DNA from 3 places in the Alcanivorax sp. 97CO-5 genome. Region 2 is predicted to be linked to each of the others. Evidence: predicted binding sites of a transcription regulator. Region 2 holds the regulator's gene; each other region holds the start of a gene.
What was found. Region 2 encodes PhoB, which activates phosphate uptake and scavenging genes when phosphate is short. Its sites were predicted from a motif close to TGTCATANNNNTGTCANA; they were not measured.
Positions count from the first base shown of each region.

Region 1: the regulator PhoB is predicted to act here: its motif matches at 2,040-2,057, upstream of ppk1 (polyphosphate kinase 1).
Region 3: the regulator PhoB is predicted to act here: its motif matches at 964-981, upstream of Y017_RS04940 (phosphatase PAP2 family protein).

Region 1 is NZ_KI965888.1:400,614-405,834, forward strand. It holds gene ppk1 (polyphosphate kinase 1) at 1-1,989, opposite strand, end outside; gene hemB (porphobilinogen synthase) at 2,382-3,392, opposite strand; gene Y017_RS07885 (VOC family protein) at 3,599-4,021, shown strand; gene greB (transcription elongation factor GreB) at 4,025-4,540, shown strand; gene Y017_RS07895 (DUF502 domain-containing protein) at 4,615-5,221, shown strand, end outside.
Region 2 is NZ_KI965907.1:39,879-45,099, forward strand. It holds gene phoR (phosphate regulon sensor histidine kinase PhoR) at 1-1,275, opposite strand, end outside; gene phoB (phosphate regulon transcriptional regulator PhoB) at 1,366-2,070, opposite strand; gene ubiA (4-hydroxybenzoate octaprenyltransferase) at 2,396-3,268, opposite strand; gene Y017_RS13610 (chorismate lyase) at 3,351-3,965, opposite strand; gene rd (rubredoxin) at 4,202-4,366, shown strand; gene Y017_RS13620 (rubredoxin--NAD(+) reductase) at 4,416-5,221, shown strand, end outside.
Region 3 is NZ_KI965882.1:319-5,539, reverse strand. It holds gene Y017_RS04950 (polymer-forming cytoskeletal protein) at 1-325, shown strand, start outside; gene erpA (iron-sulfur cluster insertion protein ErpA) at 402-761, shown strand; gene Y017_RS04940 (phosphatase PAP2 family protein) at 1,025-1,558, shown strand; gene Y017_RS04935 (anhydro-N-acetylmuramic acid kinase) at 1,646-2,749, opposite strand; gene Y017_RS04930 (OapA family protein) at 2,739-4,058, opposite strand; gene tyrS (tyrosine--tRNA ligase) at 4,215-5,221, shown strand, end outside.

The DNA.
Region 1 (5,221 bases), on a different contig from region 2:
GATATGCAGGCCCTGCTCTAAGATCTGTGCCTTGAGAGCGGGGTCATTGATCGGAAAACACGTTTCCACACGGTTGAACAGATTGCGCTCCATCCAGTCGGCGCTGGAGCAATACACCAGTTCGTCACCGCCGTGGTGGAAATGGTAGATGCGGGTGTGTTCCAGAAAGCGGCCGATAATAGAACGCACGCGAATGTTCTCCGACAGGCCAGGAATTCCGGGCCTCAGGCAGCATATGCCCCGTATGATTAGGTCGATTTCCACGCCCGCTTGGCTGGCCCGGTACAGGGCCTGCATGATATTTTTTTCTGTCAGGGAATTGAACTTGGCAATAATGCGTGCAGGTTTACCTGCCTGGGCTTGTGCGGTTTCAAAGTCGATCCACTCGATAATCGAGGGGTGCAGGGTGAACGGCGAATGCTTGAGCTGCTTCAGCCGGGCCGCCTTACCCATACCCGTCAATTCCTGAAATATCTTGTGCACGTCCTGGCCCATACTCTTTTCGCAGGTCATCAGGCCATAATCTGTGTATAGCTTGGTCGTTTTTGTGTGGTAATTGCCGGTGCCTAGATGCACATACCGTTTGATGCCGTCACCATCCCGGCGCACCACCAGAAGCATTTTGGCATGGGTTTTATAACCCACCACGCCGTAGACCACGATGGCGCCGGCTTCCTGTAGGCGGCGGGCTCCTTCAATATTGGACTCTTCATCAAAGCGGGCGCGGAGCTCGACAATGGCGGTGACTTCTTTGCCATTGCGGGCAGCGGTTTCCAAATGGTCGAGGATTTCTGACTTGGTGCCAGTGCGGTATAGCGTTTGCTTGATGGCTAGCACTTTGGGATCGCGGGCGGCTTCGGCCAGCAGGTTAATCACCGGCTGAAAGGACTCATAGGGGTGATGCAGCAGGATATCGCCTTGGTCGATGGCATCAAAAATGGTTTCGCTCTTTTTCACCACTGGCGCTAATTTGGGGGTGAAGGGTGGGTAGTGCAGACGCGGCCGGTTTACGCTGGTGAACATGCGGGCCAGATTTACCGGGCCATTTACTTCGTACAGGTCTTTTTCGGTAAGCTCAAACTGCTCTAGCAGATAGTGCATCAGGTGCTGTGGGCAATTGTCGGCTACTTCCAGGCGCACTTCGTCTCCATAGCGGCGTGATAGCAGCTGACCTTTCAGGGCGCTGGCCAAATCCTCTGCTTCTTCGTCCACTTCCATGTCCGCATTGCGGGTTACTCGGAACTGGTAACAGCCGGTGGCCTTCATGCCTGGAAACAGGTCGGACACATGAGCGTGGATCATGGAGGAGAGGAAAACGAAGTTATCGTCACCGCTTTCACTGATTTCATCGGGGATGCGAATGAGCCTGGGCAGGGACCGGGGTGCCGGTACAATGGCGAGCCCTGTGGAGCGACCGAACGCATCCTTGCCGTCCAAGGGTACGATGAAGTTCAGACTTTTGTTTACCAAGCGTGGGAAGGGGTGCGAAGGATCTAGCGCGATTGGAGTGAGAACCGGATATATCTGCTCGCGAAAATACTTCTTTACCCACTCTATTTGGGCTTCGGTCCAATCTTCGCGGCGCAGAAAATCCACACCTTCTTCACGCAGGGCAGGGAGTAGTACGTCATTGAGGATACGATACTGGCGCTCTACCGCTTCGTGCGTAATGGCGCTGATGGATTCCAGCAGCTCTTCGGGCAGCAGGCCATCGGGACCGGGCTGCCCGGTATGGGTTTCCAGTTTGTGCTTCAAACCCGCTACGCGAATTTCGAAAAACTCGTCCATGTTGCTGGAAAAAATCAATAAAAAGTTCAGCCGTTCCATCAATGGGTGGTTTTCATCCGAGGCTTGCTCGAGCACCCGCAGATTGAACTGCAGCAAGCTAAGTTCCCGGTTCAAATAATAGTCCGGATTACTGAACTCGCCGTTGCTGGAATCAATGACATTGTGCTCGTTGTCACCCTGTTCATTGGATAAAGCATTCATAGTGTCGTCCTGACTGGAGCCGGCATGTAGGCCCTATTCCATGACATTAATGTTACGCAGTAATGACAGCCGGAAAATGAATCGGCGATTCGGCTGTTGGGCCCGTTTGTCCGTGACGAGCCATGACTAAGACTATCGCGATTAAGGAAAGGCTGCTAAGGAAAGGCTGTAGGAGGAAGTAAATTCGGTAGGAGACAAAAAAACAAAAAAGTCGGAGGGTATATCTTTTTCGCCGGGGTGCGGATTTCGGTGGTCGCAGGTTAGGGCGGATACCGAAAGGCCGAGCACGATCAATAGGCAGGCCACAGGGTGTTGAGAAGGGCAGGCAGAACAGGAACGGCAAGCACGGGTCGTTCCTGTTTTGCTTACATTGAAGCGCGTGTCGCCTTCGGTTAACGCTGTTTTTTCAGTGCTTGCGCTGCCGTCTTGGCAAAGTAGGTGAGGATGCCATCGGCGCCGGCGCGTTTGAATGCCAGCAAGGATTCCATCATCACTTTGTCTTGGTCCAGCCAGCCGTTTTGAAAAGCGGCCATGTGCATGGCGTATTCACCACTCACTTGATAGGCGTACACAGGGACTTTGAATTCGTCTTTCACTCGGCGGACCACGTCCAAGTAAGGCATGCCCGGTTTCACCATTACCACGTCGGCGCCTTCCGCCAGGTCTAAGGCGATCTCATGCAGCGCCTCATCGGAATTGGCCGGGTCCATTTGATAGGTGGTCTTGTCCGCCTTGCCGAGATTGCCGGCGGAGCCGACCGCATCGCGGAAAGGGCCATAGTAGGCGCTGGCGTACTTGGCAGAGTAGGCCATGATACGGGTGTGGATATGGCCGTGGGCTTCCAGGGCATCGCGAATGGCACCGATGCGGCCATCCATCATGTCTGAAGGGGCAACCATGTCGGCGCCGGCGTCGGCATGGGATAGGGCCTGCTTGACCAGTGCATCCACGGTCACGTCGTTGAGTACATAGCCGTTGTCATCAATGATGCCGTCCTGGCCGTGGGTAGTGAACGGATCCAAGGCGCCGTCAGTGATGACTCCCATCTCGGGAACGGCAGCCTTGATCGCGCGCACGGCACGCTGGGCTAGCCCCTCAGGGTTCCAGGCTTCACGGCCATCGAGGGTTTTTATATCGCCTGGAGTGACTGGAAACAAGGCCATGGCGGGAACGCCTAGATCGGCCAGCTCACGGGCTTCTTCCACCAGCAGATCAATGCTTTTACGTTCCACACCGGGCATGGAGGGAACGGCTTCGATTTGATTGCTGCCTTCCAGTACAAACACCGGGTAAATCAGGTCGTCAACGGTGAGGGTGTGCTCGCGCATCAGGCGGCGGGAAAAATCATCGCGGCGCATGCGGCGCATACGTGTGGCGGGCCAGGAAGCACGGGTGACAGACATGCGCAGGGTTCCTCTAGTAGTATGGGCGCGCCTGGTGCTGGGGTAAGCTAGTTCAACGTTAAAACGCGAAGCATGCCAATGCCATCTTGGCTTTCTGGGCTGCGCGCTTTTGAACTTTCAATGCATCCAATCGCATTACAAACAACACGCCTATGGATGTGTTGGCATCAGGCTGAATCACGTGAGTTTAGCAAGAGCGGTAGACGATGGAAAAACAACCGGCCTTTCATTTGGCTTTTCTGGTGAATGATCTGGAAGACGCTGCGGATTTTTATTGCCGCGTGCTGGGTGGGCGTCGTGGGCGCGATGCTCCGAACTGGGTGGATGTGGACCTGCACGGACATCAGCTCTCCTTGCATAAAGGCGAAAATTTAACGCCGATCCAGGGCTACAGTGAGGTGGACGGCCATCCAGTGCCGATGCCTCATTTTGGCGTGGTGCTCAGCTTTGCCCGCTGGGAGGCCCTAGTGGAGCGGATTTACCAGCACCAGTGGCCGTTTCTGCTTAAGCCTCGTGAGCGATTCGCGGGGCAGCCCGCGGAGCAAGGAACGTTCTTTGTTCAGGACCCTTCTGGCAACACCTTGGAGTTCAAGGGGCTGCGCGAATTGCACCGGATCTTCGAGGTATAACCCATGGGCCGCTGGCGACCGAAGGGCAAACCTGCCTCCAAGTACATCACCGTTGAGGGATACCATAAGCTCAACGATGAGCTGCAATATTTATGGAAGCAGAAGCGCCCAGAGATCACCCAGTCGGTGCAGGAGGCGGCGGCCCAGGGCGATCGCTCGGAGAACGCAGAATACATCTACGGCAAGAAACAGCTGCGGGAGATTGATCGGCGGGTGCGTTTTCTTAGCAAGCGCCTGGATGACATGACGGTGGTGGATCGGGTGCCGGAAGACCAAAGTCGGGTGTTCTTTGGTGCTTGGGTAGAGCTGGAAAATGACACAGGGGACACTGAAACCTACCGGTTGGTGGGGCCAGATGAAACCGATGCGGGAAGAGGCTATATCAGTATTGATGCGCCATTGGCGCGAGCCTTGCTCAAGAAACAGGTGGATGACGAAGTGGAGGTGCGAACCCCTGCTGGCGAGCGTTGTCTGTTTATCAACCGCATTTGGTACGAAGAGCCTGCACGTCGGGATTGAGCCTAGGCTTGTACAGGCGCGTATGAGCTGGTGGGCAGGCTCGCTTGCCGAAATAATAGAGGAATTCTCCGCCGATGAGCGCTAACAACCGTATCTGGTTTTTTATTCGTAAGTCGCTGCTGGGTGGGCTCACCATCCTGTTGCCGATTTCCATTATCGTGTTCTTCTTCAAATGGATTTATCAGACCGTGACCGAGCTGATTTCTCCTTTTACCTCAGTGTTTATCAGTGCTTTCGGGTTGCCAAAGTTTGTCGCAGATTGGCTATCGGTGCTGGCGGTCATGGTGCTGTGTTTTCTAGTCGGCACTCTGGTGGCAACCCGAGTGGGAAGCTGGGCCTGGCAGCAGTGGGAAGAACATGTGATGACTCGCTTACCCGGATACACCACTGTCCGTGAAGTGATTGCCCAGTTGATGGGGAGTAGCGCAGATAGCCCATTCAGCCGGGGCGAGGTGGCGCGGGTGTGGCTCTATGGGAGAGATACGGACGTGTCTGTTACTGCGCTGGTCACGTCCCGGCACGCGGATGGTCACGTCACTGTGTTCGTCCCCACTGGGCCCAACCCCACCAGCGGATTCATTTACCACCTAGATGCATCACTGGTGGAGCTGCATCCAGAAATCGGTGTGGAAAGCATGATGAAAACGGTGGTCTCTTGCGGGGCGGGTACCGCGCACTTGT
Region 2 (5,221 bases):
CTCCGCCGGGAAATGACAGGTAAAGGTGCTGCCCTTGCTCAGTTCGCTGACGATTTCCAAGCGCCCATCATGGCGAATCATTACGTGTTTAACGATGGCGAGGCCCAGGCCGGTGCCCCCGGTTTCTGTAACGCGGCTATTGTCTGGCCGGTAAAAACGTTCCGTTAAGCGCGGGATGTGGGCGGGGTCGATGCCAATCCCGTTGTCTGTGACAGAAAAGTGCGCGCCGCAAGAATCTTGCCACCAACGGATACGGATGGTGCCGTTGGCCGGCGTATATTTCACTGCATTGGTAATCAGATTGCCGAAGGCACTTTCCAGTTCAGCCGGATTGGCGATCAAGCGTGCGTCGAGAGGAACATCCAGCTCGATCTGGTGATCCTTGTCGCTGCCTATAGCCAACGCATTTTCTTTCATCCGATTAAGCATGCCATGAACGGGTACCGCCTGACGTACACTGTCAGCTTCCGTTCCTTCTAATCGGGCCAGTAATAACAAATCGGCGACTAGGGCTTCCATGCGGTTGGATTGATTGTCCATTTGCATCAATGCGCGACGCAGACGGGCCTGTTCTTCCGGGAGGGTATCGAGCAGGGTTTCCAGGTAGCCTTTGAGCACGGTAAGCGGCGTCTTTAATTCATGGCTCACATTGGCTACAAAATCTTTGCGCATTTGTTCCAAGTGATGCAGCCGCGTAACGTCACGAGCAATCAATAATTGTTCGCCGATACCAAACTCAGTTACGCGGAACTGCAGGATACGGTTGTCATTCACCGGTGAAGGGATTTCCAGCGGGTCCTGAAAATCCCCTTTGCTTAGATAACCGGTAAACCGAGGATGGCGGATCAGGTTTGTCAGTGGCTGGCCCAGATCTTGGCTCGCATTAAAGCCCATGGCACGTTCGGCGGCATGGTTCCAATATTCCAGATAACCGTGTTGGTCGATGAGGATGACTACATCGTCAAGGGCGTTCACTGACTGTTGGGCGCGGTGGATGATGCCTTGCAGGTTTTCCTGGGCGCGACGTTCTTTTTGGAACAAGTGCTCAAGGCGGGTATAAAACTCACCCCACAGCCCGATACTGTCTGGTGGCTCGGTATGATCGTCGCGCACCAGCCAGCTGTACAGGGCGAACAGTTGCCGGGTGCTCCAAATAATATAGCCCCCCAGCCCTACCAGCAGTGGCCAAGTGTGGCCCACTGCCAGGGCAGCCAGAGCGGCCAGAAATATCAGGCCGGCAATGCGATTAACTTCCTTGGCCAAGCTGGCTTTCATGGGTATTCCACCGCAATTACTTTGCTCGTTAGCCGGTATCGGGGGGGGGCGACGGCGCTGCCTAGTATAGGCAGCCGCATGCCTGCCGTCTCAACCTGCCTTGGCCGATTTCACTGAAAACCGGTAGCCGGTACCGCGCACGGTCTGAATAAAACGATCGTAGCCGAAGGGAGCCAGCGCCTTACGCAGACGGCGGATATGCACGTCGATGGTACGGTCTTCCACATAGACGTTAGCACCCCATACTTGGTCCAGTAGCTGGGTGCGCGAATAGGCCCGCTCTTGGTGGCTCATGAAAAATTCCAACAGCCTGTATTCGGTGGGCCCCATGTCCACGGGAGAATCGTTGGCGCTAATGCGGTGACTCACCGGGTCCAGGCACAGACCTTCTACTTCAATGGCCTTTTCCGCCGCGACACTAGACGCGCGCCGCAGCACGGCTTTAATGCGGGAGATTAGTTCACGAGTGGAGAAGGGTTTGGTGATGTAATCATCGGCGCCAACGTCCAGCCCTTGAATCTTGTTATCTTCTTCGCTTTTCGCAGTGAGCATGATGATGGGCACCTCGTTGGTAGTCTCATCACGCTTCAGCCGGCGGGCCAGTTCGATACCCGTGACCGACGGCAGCATCCAATCCAGCAGCACCAGATCCGGGCGCTCATCGACGATGATCTCATGGCCACGTTGGGCATTCTCTGCCTCCAGCACATCGAAATCGGCCAGTTCAAGGGCGACGGCGACCATCTCACGAATAGCGGGCTCGTCATCAACAATCAATATACGGTTTCGGGACATGGCTTCCTTCCTTGCCTGTCTTGTGAGTGGCGTGTGCCGCTCGGGATGTTATCTATTAGATTGCTTTTTTATGACATGTGTATGACAGATAGAGCCCCGCCACGCAACAACGCAGGTTAAGACGAACGGAAGGCCTGCAACCATCTGGCGACAGCCCCAAGCCACAAACGACAACACACGCCAGGCCTTAAGATACGGTAATAATATGCCCTCGATTAGCCGCTCAGGTGGACCGAATTATCCCTTTCGTCCCCCTTGAATCGCGGCGCCGAACACCATTAGGTGGCACTCTAAGACACCCCCGCTATAGGGGACTTGTAGCGATTCAAAAATACTGAAAATACAACCCGATAAACACGCATGCTCCGGCCCAATGATTATTCAGAAATGCGTGAAAGCTGGGCCAGCGTTCACGGTAGCGGATCAAGCTGTGCTGAAAGGCAAAGCTAAGGCTCATTCCAACCAAACCAGCGTACCAGGGCCAGGAAAAACCCAGCCGGTGGCCGACCATAATCAATGCCAATAGTGTCAGGGCTTGAAGGATGGCGATCATCAGGCGGTCGGCATCGCCAAACAGGATGGCGGTGCTTTTGATGCCTAGTTTCAGGTCATCTTCACGGTCACACATAGCGTATTCAGTGTCGTAGGCCACCGTCCACAGCACATTGGCCACGTACAGCAGCCAAGCGATTTCCGGCACTTCACCGGTTTCAGCGGCAAACGCCATGGGGATGGCCCAGCTGAAGGCAGCGCCCAAGAAAAGCTGCGGCATAAAAGTGAAACGCTTGGTAAAGGGATAAAGCACTGCAAGGCCCAAGCCGCCGAAAGACAGCCAAAAGGTCAGCTCATTGAGAAACAGCACTAGCCCAAAAGCCAATAGACCTAAGCCGCCAAACAGGGCCAGAGCCTGTTTGGCGCTGAGTGCACCGGTGGCCAGCGGACGTCCCTGAGTACGTTCTACGTCGCCATCGAAATTCCGATCGGCAAAGTCATTAATCACACACCCCGCCGCCCGCATGATCACCACGCCCAGAAAGAAAACCACAATAACGGTCAGGCTCGGCGTACCGGCCCCAGCAATCCATACCGCCCACAGCGTGGGCCATAGCAGCAACAGCGTGCCGATGGGGCGATCAAGGCGCATTAACTGAATGTAGGGCCAGAGAGTCGGGTAACGCTGTTCAACAAAGGCAAACATGGGGCATCCGAGTTGTCAGGGCGAAGATGAGTTTCAAACGACAAGCGACAAGTTTCAAGACTCGAGCCAGGAGGATAACCAATTAAAAACGCGACAACCGCACCGCGTCCGTTGGCTCTCCCCTAATAGATGCATAGAGATAAGCTTTGTCGTGTAGCCACGACGCTTGCACACAACGTGCGACGTGCAGCTTCTCCCACAGCGCGGGCAGAAAATACTCCGCCACCAGCAGGGGCGCGCCGCGTTTGATAAAGCGCGATTGGCGACCCCAGCATAGCGAATGATGTTGGTCAGTCGAAGCGAGTCGGGCCCACACCTGATCCCGCTGGCAGATCGGGCGGTTATACAGTTCAAGGCCAAGGGAGCGGCTACCCATGTGCCCCAGGGAGCGGTTTGCACCGGCAAGGCTAGTGAGCGGCAGCACACTGCGGGCAGCAACCACCGGGGTATCATCCAGGTGCAGTGTCACTTCACGGATCAATGCAGCGCGCCTTACCGGCAGCGATAACAGCCTCCGTTCATCGGCTCGAGGCAAGGCAATAGCATGTAGGCCGGGAACCACACTGAAGTGGCCGTAGCGCTTGAGACGCCGTGTCAGAGAGTCTGGATCAGCCATCCAGTCCCGAATAATCGGGGGCAGTACCAGCTGTTCCAGTGGGCGCCAAAGGCTATCGGGGTGCAGGGCGGCAGGCAACATGGCTCTCTCATGATATCGCGCACTATCGCGGGCGGCAGGACTATGGCCCATGTCTTACGGTAGAGCAAGCGGCGCCCTAGTGCTTCAGGAATCAGAGAACAGCAACCTTGAGCTTATGTAAGACGGTGCCGGCTGGCATTGATTTTTTTGCCTTACGCCGATAGGTTAACGCCCCCTGAGAACGCCCTGTATGTAGCACAGTAAGTAAGAGCTTACTTTACCTGACGAGGTTCACAATGAAGAAGTGGGAATGTGTAGTGTGTGGTTTCATCTATGACGAAGCCGAAGGTCTGCCCGATGAGGGTATTGAGCCGGGTACCGCCTGGAACAACGTGCCGGAAGATTGGGTCTGCCCCGATTGCGGCGTGGGCAAGGACGACTTTGAAATGGTAGAAATTTAAACCACTACCTCAGTCACTCCGCCTGTCCATTAATTGTTAAGGATTACTCATGCATCCTATTGTCATCGTCGGCACCGGCTTGGCCGGTTTCAACACCGTCAAGGAATTCCGCAAGCTGGACAAAGAAACCCCCATCGTCATGCTCACCGCAGACGACGGTCGTAACTATTCCAAGCCTATGTTGTCTGCCGGCTTCAGCAAGGGGAAAACCGCCGATGACCTGTGCATGGCCACCCCGGAAAAAGTGGCTGAGCAACTTAATGTTGACGTTCGCACTGGCGTGCATGTAGCCGGCATTGATGCCGCTAACAAGCGCGTACTGCTGCCCGATGACCACCTGGACTACAGTAAACTGGTACTGGCGCTGGGTGCCGACACCTGGACACCGCCGCTGGAAGGCGATGCAGTGGGCGAAGTGTTTTCCGTCAACGATCTAATGGACTACGGTAAGTTCCGAGCAGCCGTGGAAGGCAAGAAGACCGTGACCATCCTCGGCGGCGGTCTGATCGGCTGTGAATTCGCCAACGACTTATCCAACGGCGGATTCAAGGTATCTTTGGTTGAGCCCATGGGCCGTTGCCTACCATTGCTACTGCCTGAGCAAGCCTCAGAGGCGGTGGGCCGTGGGCTGGCGGATCTGGGCGTGCAGTTCCACTTTGGCCCATTGGCCAAGGCGGTACATCATGGCGATAACGGCCAGTTGGTGACCGAATTGTCCGATGGTAGCCAACTGGAGTCCGACGTAGTGTTATCGGCTATCGGTCTACGCCCGCGTATCAGCCTGGCCAAGGAAGCAGGGCTGGATACCAATCGCGGCATCCTGACCGACAAGAGCCTGCGTACCAGCGCGGAGCA
Region 3 (5,221 bases), on a different contig from region 2:
GGGTGGCCGCTTGGTAATCGGTGAAAGCGGTGTGGTTAAAGGTGAAATTCGGGTTGCTCAGGTGGTAATTAATGGGCGTGTAGAAGGCGATGTGCACGCCACGGAGAATCTTGAGCTGGCAGAAAAGGCCTCAGTGGAGGGCAATGTATACTATCGCATGGTTGAGATGGTCATGGGGGCGCAGGTGAATGGCAAGTTGGTGCGTCTGGATGACGAACGTCGAAATCTGCCTGCGCCGGATGCCAAAAAGGTTACCAAGCCAGAACCGGCTGAGACGCCAGCCGAAGAGAATGTGGTAGGGAAGGGGAGTGCGGATAATTCTTGACTGTTTTAGTCGGGTACTAGAACATGATCAGTCCGTTCAGGAGGGTTCGTACCTGAGTGGTTTTTCTTCTGCCCAAATGTCAGCCGATAGCGAGAGTATGATCGAGTCAGCACCGATTTCATTTACCGATGTCGCCGCCGCCAAAGTTAAAGAGCTGCGTGACGACGAAGGAAATCCGAACCTCAAGCTGCGTGTTTATATTACCGGTGGTGGGTGCGCAGGGTTCTCTTATGGTTTTACTTTCGATGAGACGATGAACGAGGACGATACTTCGGTAGAGAAAGAGGGCGTCATTTTGCTGGTGGACGCCATGAGTATCCAGTATCTGGATGGCTCCGTGGTCGACTACGAAAAAGGCCTGATGGGCTCACGTTTTGTGGTGAGCAACCCTAATGCGGCTACTACTTGTGGTTGCGGGTCTTCTTTCTCGGTCTAGTCGGCTGTTGAAAACCTTCTTGCCTGCTCAGCTTTTTAGGCCGGTTCGCAATCTAGGTGCAACTTTTAGATTGCGCATCTTTAGCCATCTAAAAAAGCGCAACGGATGTGCTCTAAGTACATTTTGACCACTTTTCAGTGGCCCGCGACCGACTTTTCTGTGTTCCCTTCAGATTTTGCGCTTTGCATGATACGCCTGCTGCTGTCATAAAAAATTCACCGTTCAATCAACAATTCGTCGCTTTTCGGGTAGATACTGAACCCATGATGACGACAAAACCGACATTTCAACGAATGACCGCCGCAGACACCCGGGCCATGTGCTGGTTGCTACAGCAGCCACAGGCAGCCCGTCGTGCCCGTTTGGCGCGGATGGTCTCTCGCTTCGGCGATGGCCCGTTTTATGTGGCTTTGACGCTATGTATATGGGGGATGGATCGCCAGGGTGGCAGTGAGTTTGCTCTCACTGCGATGGTGGCCTACGCCCTTGAGATGCCGTTGTTTGTATTGCTCAAGCATCTAATCAAGCGGCCTCGACCGGCGGATGCGCTGGAAAGCCTGTCGGCATTTATCCAGCCGGCGGATCGATTCAGCTTTCCGTCTGGTCACACTGCAGCAGCCTTTGTGATGGCGTCTTTACTTTGCGTGTTTTACCCGCCGGTGATAGCTCTTGCGTTGGGCTTGGCGCTGATGGTAGGGCTGTCGCGAGTGTTGCTTGGGGTTCATTATCCTTCGGATATTTTTGCTGGAGCCGCCCTTGGCTTTGGCTGTGCCATGATTGGTCTCTGGCTGGTTTAAGGCGCCAGCTTCAAGCTGAAAGACACCAAGCGCTGGCAGTGCCAACTGATAGTTGCCGAGCTGTGCTTTGGCACCTTGCCTTCTTGATCACGGTAAAGTGACCTGCCCCAATATGGTCTCCCTTGACGCGCCGGTAACCACTGGCGCATTGCCTGCTTTTTCTTCCATGCGAGCCCAGGCCAGCCAAGCAAAGGCGGCAGCTTCCACCCAGTCTGGGGCCAACCCCTGTTTGGCGGTACTGGTGACTGGGGTGCTGAGTAGCGCTTGGATGCGCTCTAGCAAGTGTTGGTTATGGGCGCCGCCGCCGCAGATCAACACTTGGTCCGGTTGGAAGTCACTGAGTGCATCGCTGATTGAGTGGGCGGTGAGTTCTGCTAGTGAGGCCTGGACTACGCTGGCAGTGAGTGAATGATTCGCAAGTTGTTCGTTTAGCCAGTCAAGGCTGAAACGTTCCCGCCCAGTGCTTTTTGGGGGGGGCAGCCGGAAATAGGGGTCGCTCAGCAAGGTGTTGAGTAGGGCTAAGTCGGGCTGGGCGCTGGCAGCCCAGTCGCCGTTGCGGTCATAGGCCCGCTGGTGATGTTGCTGAATCCAGCTATCCATCAATACGTTGCCCGGCCCGGTATCAAAGCCGCCGCTGAGCTGGCCATTCTCTAGTAGCGTCACATTGGCCATGCCGCCAATATTTACTACTGCGATGCGTTGATCGGGGCGAGCGAAAAGCTGTTGGTGGAAGGGCGGTACTAGCGGGGCGCCTTGTCCACCCAGAGCGATGTCTTTATTGCGGAAGTTGCTAACCACGGCGATGCCCGTTTTCACAGAGAGGGTGTCTGGGCAGCCCAGCTGCACGCTGAAGCCGGCAGCGTGTGGGCGGTGACGAACGGTCTGTCCGTGACAACCGATGGCGCGAACTTGCTCTGGTGCGATGGCCGCCTGGTCGAGCAGAGTCTGGCAGGTGTTCGCGTAGTGTTCAGCCAATTGAAGGCTGACGGCGCCGGCCCGGTCAATTTCGTTATTGCCCGGCTGGCAGAGGCCGAGAATCTCGCCGCGAAGGCTCTCAGGGATGGGTTGGCTCAGGGTGCTGACCAGTGTGAAATGGTTGTCACTAATGTCGGCGATGACAGCGTCGATACCGTCCAAACTGGTGCCAGTCATCAGCCCGATGAATAGGGCGGGTGGGGCCTTAGAAGACATCGCTGCTGGCCAGTGTTGAGGCTTCGGAGAACAGAGTCATTTGCGCCTTTAGCTGGTTGGCGGCGATCAGAAACTCCGCTCTCTCATTGTCGTTGATGCCGCGAGCCTTAGGAAGGGGTACGGTCAGTGGATTGCGGTGAACGCCGTTGATGCGGAATTCATAGTGCAGGTGCGGGCCCGTGGCTAGGCCGGACATGCCCACGTAGCCAATGGTTTGGCCCTGCTTCACTCGGCGGCCTACGCGCATGTCTTTGGCAAAATTCCGCATGTGAGCGTAGAGGGTGGTGTAGCTCTGACCATGCTTGATGATTAATACATTGCCGTAGCCACCTTTTATGCCGGCGAAGATGACCTTGCCGTCCCCGGCCGCCTTGATCGGGGTGCCGGAGGGGGCGGCGTAGTCGATCCCTTTGTGAGCGCGAATGCGGTTAAGAATGGGGTGTTTACGGCCTAGGCTGAAGCGTGAACTGATGCGAGAGAAGGCTACCGGGGTGCGGATGAATTCCTTACGCAGGGAGCCCCCCTTGATATCTAGGTATTCCACATCCCCGGATAGGGTTTCATAGCGAAAGGCTGTCAGGTGGCGGTCCCGATTCCAGAACTCGGCCATCAATATGTCGCCGACCCCCACTTTTTCGCCGTCCAAGTAGAGTTCTTCGTAAAGGATGCGGAAGCGATCACCCTTGCGAATATCCAGAACAAAATCCACATCCCAGGCGAATAGATTGGCTAGTTGTAACGTCAGCTTGTCACTGATTCCAGCGGCTGCACCGGCGAGGAATAATGAGTCGGTAATTTGAGCCTGGGCAAAACGGGTTTGTTTCTGATATTCGCGCTGGCTGATACGAGTCTGCCAGCGGCCATTTTTGAGGCGAGCGGTGAGGGTTTCCACCCGGGAGGGGTGATACTGTACTGCGGTCAGCGTTTGTTCGTCACTAATGGCAACCTGCAGGGTGTCGCCAGGGCGCAAAGAGGCTAATCGCTCCAGCCGTGTATCACTGCCGATCAGCTTGTAAACTTGTTGAGCTCCAATACCTAGAGGCTGGAGTAGGGAAGATAGGCTGTCGCCAGCTTTTACCGTCACCGTTTGCCATTCTGTGACAATAGTGGCGGGCTTGTTGGTGGGTTGTGGTGTCGGTGTTACGCGTTCCGGCAGACTTATGTTTTGGATGCGTTCCGGGGCGGGTTCGGTACTGTCGGGGCGAAAAGCGATCAGGATGACGCCGCCCAGCAATACCATGCTCAGCAGTAAATGGGTGCGTGGGAACTGGCGCACCAGCCTGCCGGCAGCAGAGATAAGTTGTTTCATTGAGAGTCTGTGAAGCCTGAGTTGAGTAAATAGAGACTGGCGCGCTCCGTGGAGCGCAGCGGAAAACTGGCTTGCAAAGATACCCGCCTTCTCTGGCCGCGTTCAAGTGCTACAATGATGCGCTTTCGTTAATGGGTCTGGAAATTAGAGGTAGGTATGGCCACGGTGGATCAGCAACTGGCACTTATTACCCGCGGGGCGGATGAGATCATCCAGCAAGAGGAGTTGCGGAAAAAACTGGCATTAGGCCGACCGTTACGAGTGAAAGCGGGCTTTGACCCCACCGCCCCGGACTTGCATCTGGGACATACAGTATTGATCAACAAGCTGCGCCAGTTCCAGGAGTTGGGGCACGAGGTGATTTTTCTGATTGGTGATTTTACCGGAATGATTGGCGATCCTACAGGTAAAAGCGCCACTCGTCCGCCTCTCAGTCGCGAGGATGTGCTGCGTAACGCTGACACCTACAAAGAGCAGGTGTTCAAGATTCTTGATGAAAGTAAGACTCGGGTTGAATTCAATTCCAGCTGGATGAATACGATCGGAGCGGCCGGCATGATTAAGCTGGCGGGCCAATATACTGTAGCGCGAATGCTGGAGCGTGATGATTTTGACAAGCGCTATAAAGGTAATCAGCCCATTGCTATCCATGAATTTCTCTATCCGTTGGTCCAAGGATATGACTCTGTGGCGCTGGAGGCGGATGTGGAGCTGGGCGGTACGGATCAGAAGTTCAACTTGCTAATGGGTCGGACCCTGCAAAAGACTTACGGCCAGTCGCCGCAAATCTGTCTGACCATGCCGATTTTGGAAGGGTTGGACGGCGTTCAGAAGATGTCAAAGTCCTTGGGTAACTATGTAGGGGTTAATGATGCTCCGGGTGAAATGTACCGTAAGTTGCTCTCACTTCCAGACAGTTTGACTTGGCGCTACTATGAGTTGCTCAGTGCCTGCTCAAATGAGCGCATTGAGGCGTTGAAAGCTGAGGCCGTCGCTTTGGGGTCACCTCAGGAGGCGAAGAAAGCCTTTGCGCTAGAAATGGTAGAACGTTTCCATGGTGTGGAGGCCGCTCAGGCGGCGCCCAAATCTGCTGGCAATCAGATTGCGCTGGGTCATATTCCGGACAATGTGCCTGAGGTAGAGGTGGATATCGGTGAGCAGGA